DNA from 3 places in the Gelria sp. Kuro-4 genome. Region 1 is predicted to be linked to each of the others. Evidence: riboswitches for the same ligand, from Rfam matches in the RefSeq annotation. Region 1 holds a riboswitch; each other region holds the start of a gene.
The links. A riboswitch is a leader RNA that binds a small molecule or an ion and turns the genes downstream of it on or off. The one in region 1 is predicted to bind S-adenosylmethionine.
Positions count from the first base shown of each region.

Region 2: linked by a shared signal. The riboswitch ahead of metK (methionine adenosyltransferase) and the one ahead of K5554_RS05695 (homocysteine synthase) in region 1 are both predicted to bind S-adenosylmethionine.
Region 3: linked by a shared signal. The riboswitch ahead of K5554_RS06545 (hypothetical protein) and the one ahead of K5554_RS05695 (homocysteine synthase) in region 1 are both predicted to bind S-adenosylmethionine.

Region 1 covers NZ_AP024619.1:1,137,273-1,143,331, forward strand. Annotated here, with positions in the region: gene panC (pantoate--beta-alanine ligase) at 1-442, shown strand, start outside; gene panD (aspartate 1-decarboxylase) at 442-819, shown strand; gene K5554_RS05690 (homoserine O-acetyltransferase) at 791-1,894, opposite strand; gene K5554_RS05695 (homocysteine synthase) at 1,907-3,193, opposite strand; SAM riboswitch class I at 3,339-3,448, opposite strand; gene K5554_RS05700 (phosphoribosyltransferase family protein) at 3,531-4,091, opposite strand; gene K5554_RS05705 (hypothetical protein) at 4,105-5,157, opposite strand; gene K5554_RS05710 (Glu/Leu/Phe/Val dehydrogenase dimerization domain-containing protein) at 5,826-6,059, shown strand, end outside.
Region 2 covers NZ_AP024619.1:2,339,612-2,345,670, forward strand. Annotated here, with positions in the region: gene K5554_RS11745 (sensor histidine kinase) at 1-1,108, opposite strand, end outside; gene metK (methionine adenosyltransferase) at 1,204-2,397, opposite strand; SAM riboswitch class I at 2,453-2,562, opposite strand; gene K5554_RS11755 (helix-turn-helix domain-containing protein) at 2,701-3,081, opposite strand; gene K5554_RS11760 (HD-GYP domain-containing protein) at 3,352-4,038, shown strand; gene K5554_RS11765 (hypothetical protein) at 4,070-4,213, shown strand; gene K5554_RS11770 (hypothetical protein) at 4,436-5,011, opposite strand; gene K5554_RS11775 (QueT transporter family protein) at 5,200-5,649, shown strand; gene K5554_RS11780 (LysM domain-containing protein) at 5,798-6,059, shown strand, end outside.
Region 3 covers NZ_AP024619.1:1,310,154-1,316,212, reverse strand. Annotated here, with positions in the region: gene K5554_RS06550 (homocysteine S-methyltransferase family protein) at 1-2,241, opposite strand, end outside; gene K5554_RS06545 (hypothetical protein) at 2,238-2,897, opposite strand; SAM riboswitch class I at 2,962-3,067, opposite strand; gene K5554_RS06540 (chromate transporter) at 3,501-4,166, shown strand; gene K5554_RS06535 (chromate transporter) at 4,170-4,691, shown strand; gene K5554_RS06530 (ABC-ATPase domain-containing protein) at 4,696-6,059, opposite strand, start outside.

The sequences.
Region 1 (6,059 bases):
TATTGTCACCCCCGACCGTGCCTATTTCGGCGAAAAAGACGCGCAGCAGTTGGCGCTGATTCAGCGGATGGTGCGCGACCTGAACCTCGATGTGGAGATCGTCCCCCTGCCCATCGTGCGCGAGAGCGACGGCCTGGCGCTCAGCTCCCGCAACACCTACCTTTCCCCGGCGGAGCGGCGGGCGGCCACCGTGCTCTACCGGGCCCTCCTGCGCGGCCGCGACCTGATTGCCGCCGGCGAACGCGACGGGCGGCGTGTGGGAGAGGCCGTACGCGGCACCCTCCAGGCCGAGCCCCTCGTCAGCCGCATCGATTATGTTGCGGTTGTGGATCCGGAAACGCTGGCGGAAAAGGCCGCCCTTTCCGGCCGCGTAATGCTGGCGGTGGCGGCCTATATCGGCAAGGTACGGCTTATTGACAACATCAGGGTGGTCGTCGACTGATGCTGCTCAACCTGCTCAAAGCCAAGATCCATCGCGCCACGGTTACGGCGGCGGACCTGCACTACGAGGGCAGCATCACGGTGGACCGCGCGCTGATGGAGGCTGCCGGCCTGCTGGAGCATGAGCGAGTGCAGGTGGTGGACGTCGACAACGGTGTCCGGCTGGAAACATACGTCATACCCGGGGAGGCCGGGAGCGGTACCATCTGTCTTAACGGCGCGGCGGCGCGGTTGGTGCAACCGGGGGACAAGGTGATCATCATGGCCTACACCTGGGTGAGCGCTGAAGAAGCTCTGGGCTTCCGGCCGCGGGTTGTGCTGGTGGACCAGGCCAACAAAGTCAAGGAAATCAAGCTCCCAGGAGAAACTCCTCGATGATGTAGCCCAGTTGATCGAATTCGATAAGAAAAGCGTCGTGGCCGTAGGGAGAGATGATCTCACGGTAGGCGGCGCTTTTCTTGTTGGCCCGAAGCGCCCGCACGATTTCCTTCTGCTGGTAGGGCGGGAAGAGAAAGTCCGAGCTGATGCCCACCATGAGGACTCGCGGGCGGTAGCCGGCCAGGGCGGCTGTAAGCGAAGGGTATCCTTCCTGGAGGTCGAACAGATCCATGGCTTTGGTGAGATACAGGTAAGAATCGGCATCGAAGCGCCGCACCAGTTTTTCGCCCTGGTAGGCCAGGTAGCTTTCCACCTGCAGGCGGCTGTCCAGGCGATACCGTTCCTCCGGCGGGCTGGCCCAGGCATGACCGAATTTCCTCCGCCAGGAAAGGTCGCTCTTGTAGGTGATGGTGCCGATGGCCCGAGCCAGGGCCAGGCCCTGTACCGGGTCGAGCAAAATGGCCTGGCGTTGGGCGTAGTTCCAGGCCAGCGCCTGGGTGGAAAGGGCGGCGGCTGCACCGATGGCGACGACGTTTTCCACGAGCGCAGGGTAGGCCCGGCCCCACTCCAGGGCCTGCAGCCCGCCCAGGGAGCCGCCGGCCACGGCTACCAGGCGCCTTACCCCCAGCTCCGCCAGGAGGCGGTGCTGCAGCTTTACCATATCGGCCACGGTGATCACCGGGAAGGAGCGGCCGTAGGGCCGGCCGGTGGCCGGGTGGAGGCTGGTCGGCCCGGTGCTCCCGGCGCAGCCGCCCAGGATGTTGCTGCAGATGACGTAGTAGCGTTCGGTGTCGAAGGCGCGGCCGGGGCCGATGAGCGGGTCCCACCAGCCGGGCGCCTTATCCTCCGGCGTGTGCCGGCCGGCGGCGTGCGCGTCGCCCGTGAGGGCATGGCAGATGAGAATGGCGTTGTCCCGCGCGGCGTTCAGCTCCCCATAGGTTTCATAGGCCACGGCCAGCGGGGCCAGGGTGGCGCCGCACGACAGGGTGAGGCCCTCCGGGAAGGTGACGGAGCGGGTGTGCACCAGGCCGACGCCTTCCAGGTGCCTTTCTACTGTAAGGGGAGCTCCGGTCATTTTGCCACCTCCTCACGAAACGGCTGTTTTCAGGGCCTGGTCCAGATCGGCGATGATGTCGTCCACGTCCTCGAGCCCGATGGAGAGGCGCACCAGGTCGGGCGTAACGCCGCTGGCGAGTTGTTCTTCCTCGCTCAACTGCTGGTGGGTGGTGCTGGCCGGGTGGATCACCAGCGAGCGGGCGTCCCCCACGTTGGCGAGGAGCGAAAAGAGCTCCAGGCTGTCCATGAACCGGCGGCCGCTCTCCACCCCGCCCTTGATGCCGAAGGTGAGAATGGCGCCGCCCTTCCCCTGCAGGTACTGTTGGGCCTGCGGGTAAGAGGGGTGGGAGGGTAGGGCGGGGAAGTTCACCCAGCTCACGTAGGGCGAACCCTCCAGGTAGCGGGCCACGGCCAGGGCGTTTTCCGCGTGCCGCTCCATCCTAAGCGGCAGCGTTTCCAGGCCCTGCAGGAAGAGAAAGGCGTTAAAGGGGCTCAGGCAGGCGCCGGTGTCGCGCAGCAGTTGCACCCGGGCCTTAACGATATAGGCCTGTCTGCCGAACGTCTCTGTATAGGAGATGCCGTGGTAGCTGGGGTCCGGTGCCGTGAAGGCGGGGAAGTTCCCGTTGGTCCAGTCGAAGCGGCCCGAGTCGACGATGACGCCGCCGATACTCGTGCCGTGCCCGCCGATGAATTTGGTGGCGGAGTGAACTACGATATCGGCTCCCCAATCGAAAGGCCGGCAAAGGTATGGGGAGGCAAAGGTGTTGTCCACAATGAGCGGGATGCCGGCGGTGTGGGCCACCTGGGCGATGGCGCTGAGGTCCGGCACGTCCAGCTTGGGGTTGCCGATGATCTCTACGTACAGGGCCCGCGTGCGGGGCGTAAGGGCACGCCGAAAGTTTTCCGGGTCGCCGGGGTCCACAAAGCGCGTGGTGATACCGAAGCGGGGGAGGGTGGCAGCAAAGAGGTTGTACGTCCCGCCGTAGAGGCTGCTGGCGGAGACAATCTCGTCGCCGCTGTGGGCCACATTGGTTACGGCGTAAAAGACGGCGCTTAGGCCGGAGGCGGTGGCCAGGGCGCCCACACCGCCTTCCAGGGCGGCGACGCGCTCTTCAAAAACCGCCACCGTCGGATTGTCAATACGGGTGTAGATGTGCCCGTTTTCCTTCAGGGCGAACAAGTCCGCGGCGTGCTGAGCATCGCGGAAGGTGTACGAGCTGGTCTGGAAAATCGGGACGGCGGTGGCGCCGGTGGCCGGGTCGGGCCGCTGACCGGCATGAATGGCCAGGGTGGCAAAACCGAGTTTGCGCTGCGACATGTTTATTCCTCCCAAGTTAGGGTATAGCGAGGAGACAGGCCTACAGGATCCCGGGAAGCCTTGGTTGCGGCGAGAGAGAGACTGGCGCGCGCCCTGCACAGGCAACAAAAAACCCTCTTCGATAAGAAGAGGGTTTCTTCGCCTCCTCTTATCTCTCAGAGCGGGCCCGCTCTGCAGGATTTGGCACCGGGTTGGGCATCCCCAACTGGTTGCCGGGCGTCATTGGGCCAGTCCCTCAGCCACTCGCGATAAGAGTTTCCTGTGCAGTTGTTGCCATTAACTATACACGCCGGCCACGGGTTTGTCAATACCCTACGGTTACGAATTCCTTCAAGCTTTAAGCCGGTCGGCCTGCAGCACTCTTAAAAAGGGGCAGCTTCTCGAGAAAGATGATGTCGTTGCGCTCTGCCGCCTCACCCTCAGCCAGAATGGCCGCCCGGGCCGCCACCGTGCCGCCGGCGCTCTTTACCAGGTGCTCTACCGCCTCCAGCGAGGCGCCGGTGGAGATCACATCGTCCACAACGGCCACCCGCCGGCCGCACACGGCGGCGGCGTCCTTCCCGTCCAAGCAGAGGATCTGCTTTTTCTGGGTGGTGATAGAGACCACCTCGGTGACCAGGGGGTCGATCATGTAGGGCTTAATGCTTTTTCTGGCCACGAGATAGCGCTTAAGCCCCAGGATGCGCGAAAGCTCCTGCGCCAGGGGAATGCCCTTGGCCTCGGCGGAGACCACGAAGTCCACCGGGGGCAGGCGCCGGGCGATCTCGGGTGCCGCGGCTTCCACCAGCTCGGCGTCGCCCAGGATGACAAAACTCGCAATGGCCAGGCCCGGTGCCACTTCCACCAGGGGCAGCTCCCGTTCCAGCCCGGCCACGCGCAAATGGTACGTTGCAGGCATGGCACAACCTCCTTTACACTCCAAACAGCGCGATCAGGTACTTCATGGCTACCCCGGCCAGCATACCGAGGAAGGGGTCGGTGGTGGCGGTGACGGCCGCCGTCACTCCACCCACCAGGGGATCGGCCGTGACGGCCAGTTCGGCGTTGATGGGGAAGGTGACGATGGCGCCCAGCACCAGGAGAAAGCCGGCGATGGACTGCATAGGCACGTAACGGCCTAGCCGGGGCAGCAGTCCAGCCACCAGGATAAGGCCCATAAGAGACATCATTAAGGCACCGGACAGCAACGGGTGCGGTGCGGCCCCGGTGGCGGAGATGATGGATTCTACCGGTCCCCCGCCGAAGAGGGCGGAACCCAGGTCTGCCAGGCTGGAGACGATGGCCAGGTGGTCCAGGTTGAGGGTAGTCTTGGCGATAGAACCAGTGATATTACCAAAAGCGATGTTGGCACCGATGTTAAGGCAGATGAGGGCGGCGGCGCCGCGCAGCACGCGGGGCGTAGCGATAGGTCGCTGCAGAATGAAGCGCTCATACTCGCTGTTGTGGGCCACCGGGTTTACCTTGCCCAGCAGGTTGGCCACCATGGTGGAGACCGCTACCGAGGCCACGATGGTGTAGACCAGATTCTTGGTGGGCATGTAGACGAGAAGGGCAGTAGCGGCCGATACCAGTCCCACCGGCAGCTCTTCGCGCACCATGTTGACGGCCACTGCCGTGAGCACCACGCCTACGCCCGCCATCATGCCGTTGGTGACCACCGGCCCGACAAAGGTCACAATGGTCTGGAGAAGGCCCAGAATGCCGATCACGGTCATAACGGCACCTTCCCAAATCAGCATGGACAGACGTTCCTGGCGGTTTTGCCCCATGGTGCCCACCAGAGTAATCGTTTCCGCCTGGAAAGAGATGGGCGCAACCAGGCCGAAGGCCAGCGCGCCGGCGGCGCCAATGAAGAAGGCCACGGAGGTCGGAAGGGCAGCAAAACCGAAGGAGAGGGCGAGCAACCCCTGGGGAAGACCGTTGATGATGACTCCAAGCGCAGCCAGCAAGTCCTGTAGGCTCAAGGTTTGTCCTCCTTTCTCGGCTTGGGCGAGGAGCGGGAGAAAAAAGAATATCCCGGCACGAACAATTAGCCAGGATGAACATAAATTGTTCGCTTCGAGTATAGCAGCAAGAACGCCGGCCGTCAAGACGGTTGACGTCCAGGTTGTCCAGCGCACCACCAATAAGGCGCCCGGCCGGCCGTCGGCGCAAATGCAGTATACTGCAGGCAGAGCGCTTCCGGGTTGCAGTGGCTTGCAGGGGACGAAAACAGGGAAAGCCGCGCCTGGTTGACACAGACTTGGCATGTTTTTTGCAAATAACAAGGGCGGTACCAAGTCGGTACCCACAAGAAGGCTGGTGGTCAAGAAAAGGGAAAACACGAAGAAGGGAAGGGGTGGTGTTCCGCCGATACCGCCGAGACCGGAGCGAAGCGTAAGGAGTTGCAGTATCCTGACCTGTGTCTGCAGTTTTGTTCGTATTCTGCAACATTTTGCAGCTTTGTTGTCCGTTAACCTGCATTATGTTGCAGGGTGGAACCGTATCACAAGTGGGCAAGCGCCTTGACGATGGTACTAAAATCACCGGAGGAGAACGGTGGATTCCCGGCGCGGTTCGCGCTTGAGGGGCCAAGAACTCTGCCGGCGGCGCAGCCGAAAAGATCGCTTAAATGTAGGGGGAGGCTTAGAAAATGAGAGATGTCCTTAGAAATATGGAAGAGTACGATCACGAGCAAGTCTTGTTTGGTTATGACAAGGTATCCGGGCTGAGGTGCATCATCGCCATTCATAATACAACCCTTGGGCCGGCTCTGGGTGGCCTTCGCATTTGGCCTTACAAGAACGAGGATGAGGCCTTGTTTGATGTTTTGCGCTTGTCCAGGGGAATGACCTATAAGAATTCGGGGATGGGGCTCGACTTCGGC
Region 2 (6,059 bases), 1.2 Mb from region 1:
TGCCGGGGGTGCTCTTTATGCGCAGGGCAGCGCCGATGAGCTCCGCCCGCTCCCGCATCCCCAAAAGCCCCAGGTGCTCGCCGCCAGCGGCTTTCGCCACCCCCTTCTCCGGCACAAAGCCCTTGCCGTTGTCCACCACCCGCACGGCCAGGAAGGCCGGGTTGAACTCGATCCGCACCTGCGCCTGGGTCGCCTCGGCGTGCTTGACCACGTTGTTCAGGGCCTCCTGGATAATGCGAAAGACGCAGCTCAACATGGTGGCTTCCAGCTGCTGCTCTTCGCCGTGCACCGTCACGGTTATGCTGAGGCCCGTACGCTCCTCAACCTGGACGGCCAGATTGTCCACCGCCGCCTTAAGCCCCAGGTTGTCCAAGGCAGGTGGCCGCAGGTTAAAGATGACATCGCGCGTCTCCCGGAGACCGCTGCGGATGATCTTTTCCACCGTTTCCAGCTCGCTCCGCGCCTTGTCGATATCCTCTTCCAGCAGGCGCTGCGTCACCTGTAGTTCGAGCAGGGCGCTGGCCAGCTGCTGCGCCAGGCCGTCGTGCAGATCGCGGGCCACCCGCCGCCGCTCCTCTTCCTGGGCCTGAATAACCCGCACGGCGATTTCGCGTTTCTCCTGCACCGTCGCCAGGGTTTGGGAGAGCTGCTGGATGTTGCCGCTCAGGTAGTCGATGGCCACGCCCACCTGGGCCGTCAACGCCTCCGAGCGGCTGAGCAGGCGGGTTACGTTGCGCAGGTTGCGCTCGATCTCATCGCGCTGGGCCCGCAGGGCCTTTTCTTTTTCCGTGAGCAAAATAAGGCGCACCTGGACATCGCGGGCGCGCTCGTAGGCGCGGCGGATGTCCTCCTCGCCGTACTGGCTGAAGTCGCGGCTCACCCGCATCAGCTCCATGCGGGAGCGCTGTTCTTCACTCCGGGCGGCGTCCACCGCTTCAATAACGTCCAGGGTTTCGCCCTTGACCCGTTCCAGCTCCCGCTTCAGCCGGGCCACCTCGGCCCGCGCCTCGTCGGCGATGGCGCTGATCTGTTTCTGGCTTTCCTTGATGGTATCGACGGTCTGGTGGAGAATCTCCTCCAGGCGGGCCAGGTCGGCGTTAACCTCCATGCCTTTTTCACCCCGGCTTACAGTATTCGACTTCCCGGCCCTGCCTTCCTGCCAAATCTTGAGAGCTTTATCCCGGAGTAGAAAAAAGCCTCCGCTCAGCGGAGGTCTGCGGCGGCCCGGCGCAGGGTTTCGGCTTTATCGGTTTTCTCCCAGGGAAGGTCCAGATCGGGGCGGCCGAAGTGCCCGTAAGCGGCCAGCCGCCGGTAGATGGGACGGCGCAGGTTCAAGGTCTCGATAATGCCCGCCGGGCGCAGCTCAAAGTGCCGGCGGATCAGCTGGGCGAGTTCGTTGTTGCCCAGGGCACCGGTGCCGAAGGTATCGACGGTGATGGACACCGGCCGCGCCACGCCGATGGCGTAGGCAATCTGCACCTCGCAGCGCTCGGCCAGGCCGGCGGCCACCACATTCTTAGCCACGTAGCGCGCCGCGTAGCTGGCGGAGCGGTCCACCTTGGTGGGGTCTTTGCCGGAAAAGGCGCCGCCGCCGTGGCGGGCGCTGCCGCCGTACGTGTCCACAATGATCTTGCGCCCGGTAAGGCCCGAGTCCGCCGCCGGGCCGCCCAGGACAAAGCGCCCGGTGGGATTGACAAAAAAGCGGGTACGGCTATCGAGAAGCTCCGGAGGGATCACCGGCTTGATCACCGTTTCGATGATATCGGCGCGGATCTTCTCCAGCGGCACGTCGGCCTTGTGCTGGGCCGAAACCACCACGGCATCCACCCTCAGCGGCCGGTTGCCTTCGTATTCAATGGTAACCTGCGTCTTGCCGTCCGGCCGCAGGTACGGAAGCAGGCGGGTTTTACGCACCTCCGCCAGCCGCCGTGCCAGGCGGTGCGCCAACGAGATGGGCAGCGGCATCAGCTCCGGCGTCTCGGTGCAGGCGTAACCGAAGACCATGCCCTGGTCGCCGGCGCCGATCTGATCCCAAGGATCGGCCTGGCCTTGTTTCGCCTCCAGGGCCTTGTTCACGCCCAGGGCGATGTCCGGAGACTGTTCGTCAATGGCAGTCAGCACAGCACAGGTGTCGCCGTCGAAACCGAACTTGGCCCGGGTGTAGCCGATGCCTTTGATGGTTTCGCGGACCAGGTGAGGAATGTCCACGTAGCAGTCGCAGCTTATCTCCCCCATCACCAGCACCAGGCCGGTGGTGACGGCGGTTTCACAGGCCACGCGGGCATTGGGGTCCTTGGCAATGATGGCATCCAGCACAGCATCGGAGATCTGGTCGGCCACCTTGTCCGGATGCCCTTCGGTGACCGACTCTGAGGTAAACAGGTAGCGCTCCGGCACGAAAAGTCCTCCCTTCAATCAAAAAGGCCGCCTCAATTTGGAAGCGGCCTGGGCACTCCTATCTTCCAGAATTGACATTCTGCAGGAATTGGCACATCACCAGGACACCCCCTGGCACGCTGCCGGGTTTCATCGGGCCCGTCCCTCCACCTCTCTGGATAAGAGTTTTATTCACTTGTCCAGCTTTTCGTTCCGATACTAGCATATCCAGCCACGGGTGTCAATAGTCCGTGCCGGCCGGAGCGTTTGGACCGCCGCACCGCCGGGGTGAACTGCCTCGGCATGGAGCAAGGCCCCGGCGGTTCAGCCTTCATGCCCGGTGTCGGGGGAGCGGTCCTTGACAGCGTGCAGGAAGTTCGCCAGGTGCTGTACACCCTCCGGCGGCAGGTCCGCCAAGAGGGTGACCAGGTTTCTCAGTTCCGGGCGGCGGAGAAAAAGATTCACCACGTCCTTCAGCTCCGGCGGGATGCACTCGGTGACTTCCGCCGGGGAAAGCACCAGGTAAGCCACCGGCACCCCGTAGAGCTGTGCCAGCCTGCGCGCGTTTTGCAGGGAGGGTTTCTTCTCACCCCGCTCGTACGCGGAGACGAGGCTGAAGCGAATCCCCGTGCGGCGCTCCACATCGTAGATGCTCATGTTGCGGGCTTTGCGCCAGGCCCGCAGGGTAGCTCCTAATTCTTGCATCGAATATGCCCCCACTTACAGGTATTGCCTCTACTTTTCGCCCCAGCGGCGCATAGGGCCTATGCACTGCAGGTAGATATATGTATCCTTGCTGAGCATAAGGGAGCAATTGCCGCCTAGGTCCGCATAAACAGGCAAAACTGCTGTTACTTGCTTTTGGCAGTCGTCGATTCGAATGCTATAATGCGATTTAGACTTACATGATTCGGCCCTGATCGACTTCCGTTGTAGAAACGAGGCAGATCGGCATTGGACTTCTTCTTCCAACTTTTGGCGCAGCTGGAAGACGCACTCCCAGACGTTCACCGACACTCTTTGAACACGGCTAAGCTTGCACTGAAAGCTGGTAAATATATGCGCCTGGACGCTGCCGCCCTGGAAAGCCTGGTCACGGCGGCTTTCTTGCATGACGTGGGGAAGCTGCGGATTGCGCCGGCGGTTCTACATAAGCCCGGCCGCCTCGCTGCCGCAGAGTGGCAGGAGATGGTAAAGCACCCCCGGTACGGCCTGGAAATGCTGGCCGGTCTGCACCCGCCTGAGCGCCTGGCGGCCGGCGTGCTCTACCACCATGAGTGGTGGAACGGCGAAGGTTACTTTGGGCTCCGCGGGGCAGGCATACCGCCGGCGGCGCGGCTCCTCGCCCTGTGTGACAGCTGGGACGCCATGACGTCGCCCCGCGTTTACCAACCTACTAAAACCCGGCAGGAGGCACGCCAGGAACTCGAGCGGATGCGCGGCCGCCAGTTTGACCCGGCGCTGGTCCCTCTCTTTCTCCGCATGCTGCAGGAAGAGCAGTCGCGCAGCCCGGCCGAAAGTCTGAGGGACGCCAGCGAGTGGCTCGCGCGCTGTTTCCAGATGTACCGCAATTTTCACAACCCGGTGGTGTACGCAGCCAGCCTCTTGATCGACGACTTGGTGCTCTGCGATGTGGTTGCCCAATGCGCCATTACCCGTTGAAAGTCGGAACCACCGAAGGGGGGTGTACCGGATGGCCCAGGAAGAAGCCCGTACCGATCCGGACAGAGCAATCGTTGTCGGAACCAAGGACGATGCGCCTGAGAAGGACCTCTTAACCGAAGCCGAAATCCGTGCCCTGCTCAGGAGCCTGGAAAACGGCCGGGGGAGTAAGTAATAGTTTATTTAATCAGTACAAACGAAAGATTCTGATCCAGGTGCGGACGGCGGAGAAAGGAGCAGAGCGGCGCAGCCGCCGGCCGCCGGCGACCCGCCGCAAAAAATGACCGGCGTGCAGTGGCTCCGGCAGCAGACGAGGTCCAACGAAGCAAACAGTCCCCCACCGCTGTGGTGGGGGACTCTCTCTATGGGCCGCCGGCAGCCGGTTGTACGAAGGCTTCTAGAAGAGATAATGCGCGCTCAGCTCGCGCAGGAAGGCGCCCAGGCGCTCGCTCAGGCGAAGCTCCTCCGCGGGCGGCTTCCAGCCGTGTCGGCTGAGGTAGCGCTCCTCCACCAGGCGGGCGGCGCTCAGGTGCTCCAGAACGACGCGCCGGCGGGACAAGGCGGGTACCTCCACCCCGGAAAAGAGAACGACACGGCTCCGAAAGGGCCCTGGCTCGGCGGCGCGCACCTCCTTGACCTCGTGGTAAGAGATGTAGCCCAGGGAGGCGTCGCCACGGCACCGCGGCCGGCGCAGGCGCAGCGGCACCAGGATCAGGCGCGGGCAAAGCGGCAGCGGCACGCTGCTCGAACGCTCCAGGAGCGCGCCGTAGATGCGCCGCACCGCCACCAGGTCCACCCCGTAAAGGTGGGCCAGCTCGGTCCGCACCGCCCGGATGCGCCGCGGCTGCCAAAGCCTTTCTCCCGAACGCAGGATGATCTCGGTGCCGTCGCCGGCGCCGTCGCAATAAAGTGGCCGCAGGGCCGCCACCTCCGCCCGGACTGCTTCCAACTTCAGCTGCTCCCGCTCTCCCACGGAAACTCCTCCCTTCCCTCGACCTTACTGAGTAGAAGCAACTGAGCCATTCTTCGGCTTGTTTTCATTATATTCCCAAACACATGTTCGTGTCAAGAAACGCAGCGGCCGCCTCGGCCACCGGCTTCTTGCCCCCGGCGCTGCAGTATGGTAAACTTCGGCTGAACCGGTAAGGAAGGAGAAGGCACATGAAAGCTCATACCGTCGTCCGCATCGCCCTCATCGCCGCGCTCTACGCGGCCCTCACCTACGCGCTGCAGGCCGTAAGCTTCATGCCGACGCAGTTCCGGGCGGCCGAGGCCCTGACGGTGCTCCCCATCATCTATCCGGAGGCCGTCTGGGGTGTTTTCCTCGGCTGCCTCTTGGCAAACCTCATGAGCCCGGCCGGGCTCATCGACGTGGTGGTGGGCAGCCTGACCACCCTGCTCGCCGCCTGGGTAACCTACCGCTTTCGCCACAGCGTCATTGCCTACCTTGCACCGGTGGTCTTGAACGCCTTCATCATCAGCGCTTACCTGCATGTTTTGGCCCGCCTGCCGTACTGGGCCACAGCGCTCAGCATCGGCGCCAGTGAAGCGCTGGTGGTGTTCGGGCTCGGCTGCCCGCTCATCTGGTATCTGAAAAGAAAAAAGAGCTAGCAGGTCCGCTGTGCGCCGGAAACAAAGAGGGCAGGAAACCGAGCAGGCTTCCTGCCCTTCTTTTTTTACGGCGGCTGTCAGCGGCGCGGCGGCCGAATAGATATGTAGCGTAAGGCCCCTCGAGCACAGGAAACGAGGAGGGATGAACATGCCTGCGCAGCGTTGGACCATCCAGCCCGGCGACACCCTGTACCAAATCGCCTTCAAGACCGGCGTGCCGCTCTCGGAACTGCTCGCGGCCAACCCCGGCGTCGACCCGTGGAACCTTAAGGTGGGCAGCGTGCTCACCGTGCCTGCCGGCGCCGACAACCCGGATGACCAGCACCCCTGGCCCGGCGGCGTGTACTGGGTGGTCGCCCCGGGGGACACCCTGTACAGCATCGCCCAAGCCACCGGCACCTACCTGGAAG
Region 3 (6,059 bases), 170 kb from region 1:
GAGACTCGGCAGTGTTGTGGTCATGAGGGCGCTTAACCCCACCGCGTCGACACCGCCCGCAACCGCGGCCACCACCTCCTCCGGCGGCACGTCCCGCCCCAGGTCCACCACCTGAAAGCCGTTCGCCCTAAGCAGCGCCGCCACGATGTTCTTCCCGATGTCGTGGATGTCGCCGGCCACGGTGGCCAGGGCTACACGGCCGGCGCGGGCTACGCCGGCGGTGCCGATCGCCCGCTCGAGCAGCCCAAGAGCCGCTTCCATGGCTTCGGCGCTCAAAAGGAGCTGGGGAAGGAAGTACTCACCCCGGGCGTACATTTCACCTACCTGGCCCAGGGCCGGGAGGAGATCCGTGTTGAGCAGTTCCAAGGGATCGCGCCCGGCAGCCAGTTCCTCTTGTACACCCCTCACCAGAGCGTCTTTCTCACCCCGGCGCAGGGCCTGCCCCAGGTTTGCCCCTTTGCTGCGGTTCACTTCCCCTTCCCGGGCCACCTCCCCACCCTTTGGAGCGGCCGGCGCTTTTCCGGCCACGGTCTCAATGTACCTTTTTGCTCCCGGGTCACGCCCCGTCAGCGCCGCACCGGCGAGAAGGGTTTCCTTGATGCGGGTGCTGGCCGGGTCGGCGATCACGGCATCGAGGCCGGCCGCCAGGGCCATGGCCAGGAAGGTGCTGTTCAGAGTCTCCCGCCCGGGAAGGCCGTGGGAGACGTTGCTCACGCCGAGCAGCGTGCTGAGGCCGAGGTCTTTGGCCAGGCGTACAGCCCGCAGGGTCTCCCGGGGACCGGCCTCGGCCGCCCCGGCCGTCAGGGTAAGGCAGTCCACCAGCACGTCCTGGCGCGCAAGGCCCGCCTGCTCCGCCGCGGCCACTATTCGCCGGGCCACGGCCACCCTTTCCTCCGCCCGGGGCGGTATCCCCTGTTCATTCAGGGTGAGGGCCACCACCGCCGCCCCGTACTTTTTTGCCAGCGGCAGGACCGCCGCCAGGCTCTCCGGCCGACCGCTCACGCTGTTGATGAGGGCGCGCCCCGGATACTCCGGTAGAGCCGCCGCCAGGGCCTGTGGGTTGGCGCTATCTAGAACGAGCGGGCTCCCCAGTTGTGCGCCCAGCGCGCGCACGGCGTCCCGGAGGAGTTCGGGCTCCGGCCCGCCGGGAAGGCCGACGTTCACGTCCAGTGCCCCGGCCCCTTCTTCTTCCTGGCTGCGCCCCAGGGCCACCACCTCGTCCCAGGCGCGGGCCTTAAGGGCCGTGGCCAGGGCTTTTTTGCCGGTGGGGTTGATGCGCTCCCCGATGAGAAGCGGCGGGCATCCGCTCCCCACGAAGACGGTGCGGCTCCGCGAGCTCAGAGCCGCTCCGGGGATAACTGAACGCGCGGGTACGGCGCGCCCCTTCACTGCGGCTGTAAGTGCCGCAATGTGCGCCGGCGTGGTGCCGCAGCAGCCGCCGAGGAGCGCCACGCCCAGGTCGAGGAAGCGCTTCCCCCAGGCGGCGAACTCCTCCGGTCCCACGGGAAAGACGCTTTGCCCGCCTTCCGGCCGGGGCAGGCCGGCGTTGGGCTGCACCACCAGGGGAAGGGCTGTCGCCCGGGCCATCTCTGCCAAAACCGGCCAGAGTTCCTGCGCGCCACCCGAGCAGTTGGCCCCCACTGCCGCCGCTCCCAGGTGTGTGAGCACCACCGCCGCCGTGACCGGGTCCGTACCGGTAAGAGTGCGGGCGCCATTGCTGAACGTAAGGGTTACCACCACCGGGAGCCCCGTTTCCCGCGCCGCCAGGAGCGCCGCCCGCGCCTCCCCCAGCTCGCCCATGGTCTCGACCCACAGGATGTCCGCCCCCGCCGCAGCGCAGGCTTCAGCCTGCTCGGCAAAGACGGCGTATGCCTCCTCAAAAGTAAGGTCCCCCCAGGGCGCAAAGAGCCGCCCGGTGGGGCCGATGGAGGCGGCCGCCAGCGCCCGCCCCCCGGCCGCCTCCCGTGCTAAGCGCACGCCCGCCGCGTTAATCTCCCGCACCTTGGCCGCAAGGCCGTAGGCGGCCAGCTTCACCCGGTTGGCACCGAAGGTGTTGGTTTCGATGATCTGGGCACCGGCGGCCAGGTAAGCCGCATGCACCGCCTGCACGCGTTCGGGGTAGAGAAGGTTCCAACCCTCCGGGCATTCGCCCCGTGCCAGCCCCTGGGCCTGTAAGAGTGTTCCCATCGCCCCATCCACGATCACGGCTTTTCCCTCAACCAGTAAGTCAGCCAGATTCACTGCTCCTCCTCCCTCCGGTAGCGACAGCTCGTGCGCGGGCAGGCACGGCAACCACCGTTCACCGCCACGGGCTCCTTCATCCAGGCGATCACCGCCGTAACCGATTTTCGCGGTATTAGAAGGAGCGCCGCACTGAGGCTGATGCCGAGCCCCTCCGCCCCCGCCGCCTCAAGGAGCCGCGGCTGCACCGCCAGGTCCCAGTCGGCGTAGCCTGGACTCACCCGGGGAAGGAGGCAATACCCCCTCGCCCGCGCCTCAGCCGCCACCGAGTCGTTCACCTCGTCGGCCAGGGCCTCGGCCGCCGCCGAACCGGCCGCATCCAAGATGGCGCCTCGGGCGTACTCGCCGCGGGCAAAGGCCACCGCAGCCGCCTCCTCCAGCGCCGGCCCACACGTCACAGCGAGCGCCGTCAGGTGCTCCGCCCCGGCCAGGCGCCGCACCATGCGCGGCCCACTCACGGTAAGGTCCGTCCCGGCAAGGGTAATCTCGCCCTCCCCCACCTGCACCACCGGGTACGTCCGCCAGGAAAAGGCCGGCGTAAGGAGCTCTTCCGCTTCCGCCACCACCTCTTCAACACGCTCCGCCCACCGCACGTCTAGTTCCCGGCCACCCTTCAGGCCCAGGTAACGTGTAACCTCACGCCTGTCAATCCGCATCTTTCCTTCCTCCCCGGCGCTAAAAAAGGCCCCTTCCCAAAAGGAAGAGGCCTCTTGTGCGCTCCTCTTATCTTTCAGGAATCCTCCTGCTGGAATTGGCACCGGATCGGGCGCTCCCGATTGGTTGCCGGGCTTCATGGGGCCAGTCCCTCCGCCACTCTGGATAAGAGCATTTTTCAGTTGTGGTTAGCCATATTCTAGCCGCTGAAGCGGGCACTGTCAAGGGGGATGTCGTTTCGAACTACGGTTTTTGAGAAGGATTATCCGGCCGGTCGCCGAAGTTTTTACTATCCGTGGCCCAGCACAGCCGCTTGCCGTCCCGCAGGGCTTCATGCTCCTGGAAGCGCTGAACATCCTGAGCCATGGGACCCAAGCAGCCTCGACCCTCCCGGCCCGGAAAGCGTGCACTCCGCTGATTATGGCCGACCCCGAGACGACCCCTCAGGGGCGGGTCGGATCGCCGGGTGGAAGAACCGGCGCTCGGGTTCCGGCTACCTTCGCCGGTTGGTTGGGACAAGGCGGCGCGGAGCTGGCATAGATTTGCTTCCTATGTTATCCTATAGATAATCTGGCTTATTAAGGTAGGAGAGGGATGGTTTTGGGATGCAGGCGGGGGAGAGAGCGGGGAAGGCCCCGCTGAGCCGGTACGGGGAAAAGCAGGATAAAGGTAAGGCGTTCTTGCCTCCCACGCCGCTGCGCCTCTTTTGGTCTTTTTTCACCATTGGCGCGTTCACTTTCGGCGGTGGCTACGCCATGCTGCCCCTCATCCGTAAGTCTATTGTGGAGCGATCGGGCTGGATGGAAGATGAGGAGTTTGTGGACGCCATAGCCGTGGCCCAGAGCTCACCGGGCTCCATCGCCGTGAACATCGCGGCTTTAACAGGTTACAAGCTGAGCGGCCTGTCCGGCGCACTGCTCTCGGTGGCGGGGGCTGCCCTGCCCTCTTTCATCACCATTCTAGTGGTCGCATCTATCTTTCTGGGCGTCCAGCACAACCCCTATGTGCGCGCCGCCATGGCGGGAATGCGCCCGGCCGTGGTCGCGCTCATGGCCGCCGCCGTCTTCGACGTGGGTAAGACAGCCATCAAAAGCCGCTTCGGCGGCGCCCTCGCGCTGCTTGCCCTGCTGGCTCTCATCGGCTTCAACGTACACCCGGTGTTCGTCATCATTGCGGCAGCCACCGCCGGCGTAGCCGCCTGCCGCCTTGAGGTGGTTAAAGCGGAAAACGGTGCCGCTCAGGAAGAAAAAAAGGACAAGGAGGCCAGGTAAGACGTGATACTGCTTAAGCTTTTTGCCACCTTCTTCAAGATCGGCCTCTTTAGCTTCGGCGGCGGCTACGCCATGATCCCGCTGATCCAGCGGGAGGTCGTCACCCTGCACCAGTGGCTGACCCTGTCCCAGTTTATCGACGTGATTGCCATCTCGCAGGTGACGCCCGGGCCTATTGCCATCAATGCCGCTACCTTCGTGGGCTACAAGGCGGCCGGTGTTTGGGGTTCGGCTGCCGCCACCACCGGTGTGGTTATGCCCTCTGTGCTCGTGATCCTCGCCCTAACCTGGGTTTTCCTCCGCTACCGCTCGCTGGCGGCTGTGAAGGCCATGTTCACCGGCATCCGGCCGGCCGTGGTGGCCTTGATCGTGGCGGCCACCTGGAGCATAATCCCATCCTCCATCACGAATGTGAGCGGTGTGATCATTGCGGTAGTCGCGTTCTTCGCCATCCGCCGCCTTAAGCTCGATCCCATCTTGGTCCTGGTTCTGGCCGCTGTGCTGGGTGTGCTGATCTTCCAGTAGCCTCCTACCGCTTCTGGCGCACCGCGAGCCGGCGCAGGCGGTTGATAGCGGCGGCCAGTTCGTGGGGGCGCGGCGCGGCCAGTTCTCCAGGGTGCTGGCCGCGCCAGGGGGAAACCACCTCCAGGCCAGCCTGGGCGCAGTCGCTGAAGACAGCCGTCACCACCTCGCGCAGCGTCCGGTGCCGGTCTATGTAGTGGCGCGCTGCGTAGCGCAGCATCGCAGCGATGGCGTTCGCCTGCGCCGGGTCCACCAGTTGCTCCACGCTCGCCAGGTCCAGTTCCTCATGGCCGAGGAGGACGGTATCCGTCCCCTTGGCCTTCACTTTATCCCGGGCGCCGATGGCAAAGCTCTCCGGGAGCGGGATGCGCTCGGTTACGCTGGTAAGCGGCATTCCGGGTTCGGGCCGGCGGCCACTGGGGCGCGCCGCGGCGATGGCCCGCGCTTGGCCTGTCACCTCGGCCGGCAGGTAGTTTTGCATGCGAATTACCCGGTCGGCCACGTCCAGGTAGTCCCCGGCCCCACCCACCACCAGGATGGTGGACACGCCGAAGCGTTCGTAAAGCTCGCGCACGCGGTCGATGAAGGGTGTGATGGGCTCACCGGCCTTGGGGATAAGCTCCTGCATGCGCGCGTCACGGATCATGAAGTTGGTGGCGCTGGTGTCTTCGTCAAGGAGCAGGAGACGCGTCCCCACCTCCAGCGCTTCTACAATATTGGCCGCCTGTGAGGTACTGCCGCTGGCGTTGGGCGTTGAGAAGTCGTGTGTGTCCTGCCCGAAGGGCAGGTCACCGATGAAAGGGCTGATGTCGACGCCGCTCACGCTGCGGCCGTCTTCGGCGCGAATCTTCACCGCATCCGCCACGGTCACCACCAGTTCGCGCCCGTCGCCGGGGATGTGGTTGTATACCCCGCGCTCGATGGCCCGCAGGAGCGTCGATTTACCGTGATACCCGCCGCCCACGATAAGAGTTACACCATGGGGAATGCCCAGGCCGCGCACGCGGCCGCGGTGGGGAAGATCCACCTCCACGGCCAGCTCCGGCGGCGTGCGGAAGGGTACCACCCGTCCTTCCTTGAGCGGCCGGTCGCTGGCGCCGCTTTCCCGCGGGAGTATGGCCCCGTCGGCCACAAAGGCCACCAGGCCGAGCTCGTCCAGGGCCTGCCGCAGTACGGCCTGATCCTCAGCCGTGTCCACGTGCAGCGCCAGGGCTTGGGCGTCTAGAGAGCGATGGCGTAAAGCCCGGTCGACAATAGCAGGAATTTCCTCGGCAAAAACAGCCAGCGCCTGGCGGGCGAGCACCCGCCGCCCCGCGGCCGGCAGGCCTACGCTCAGGCGGGCCTCCACGTACTCGGGAGTAACCACCACTG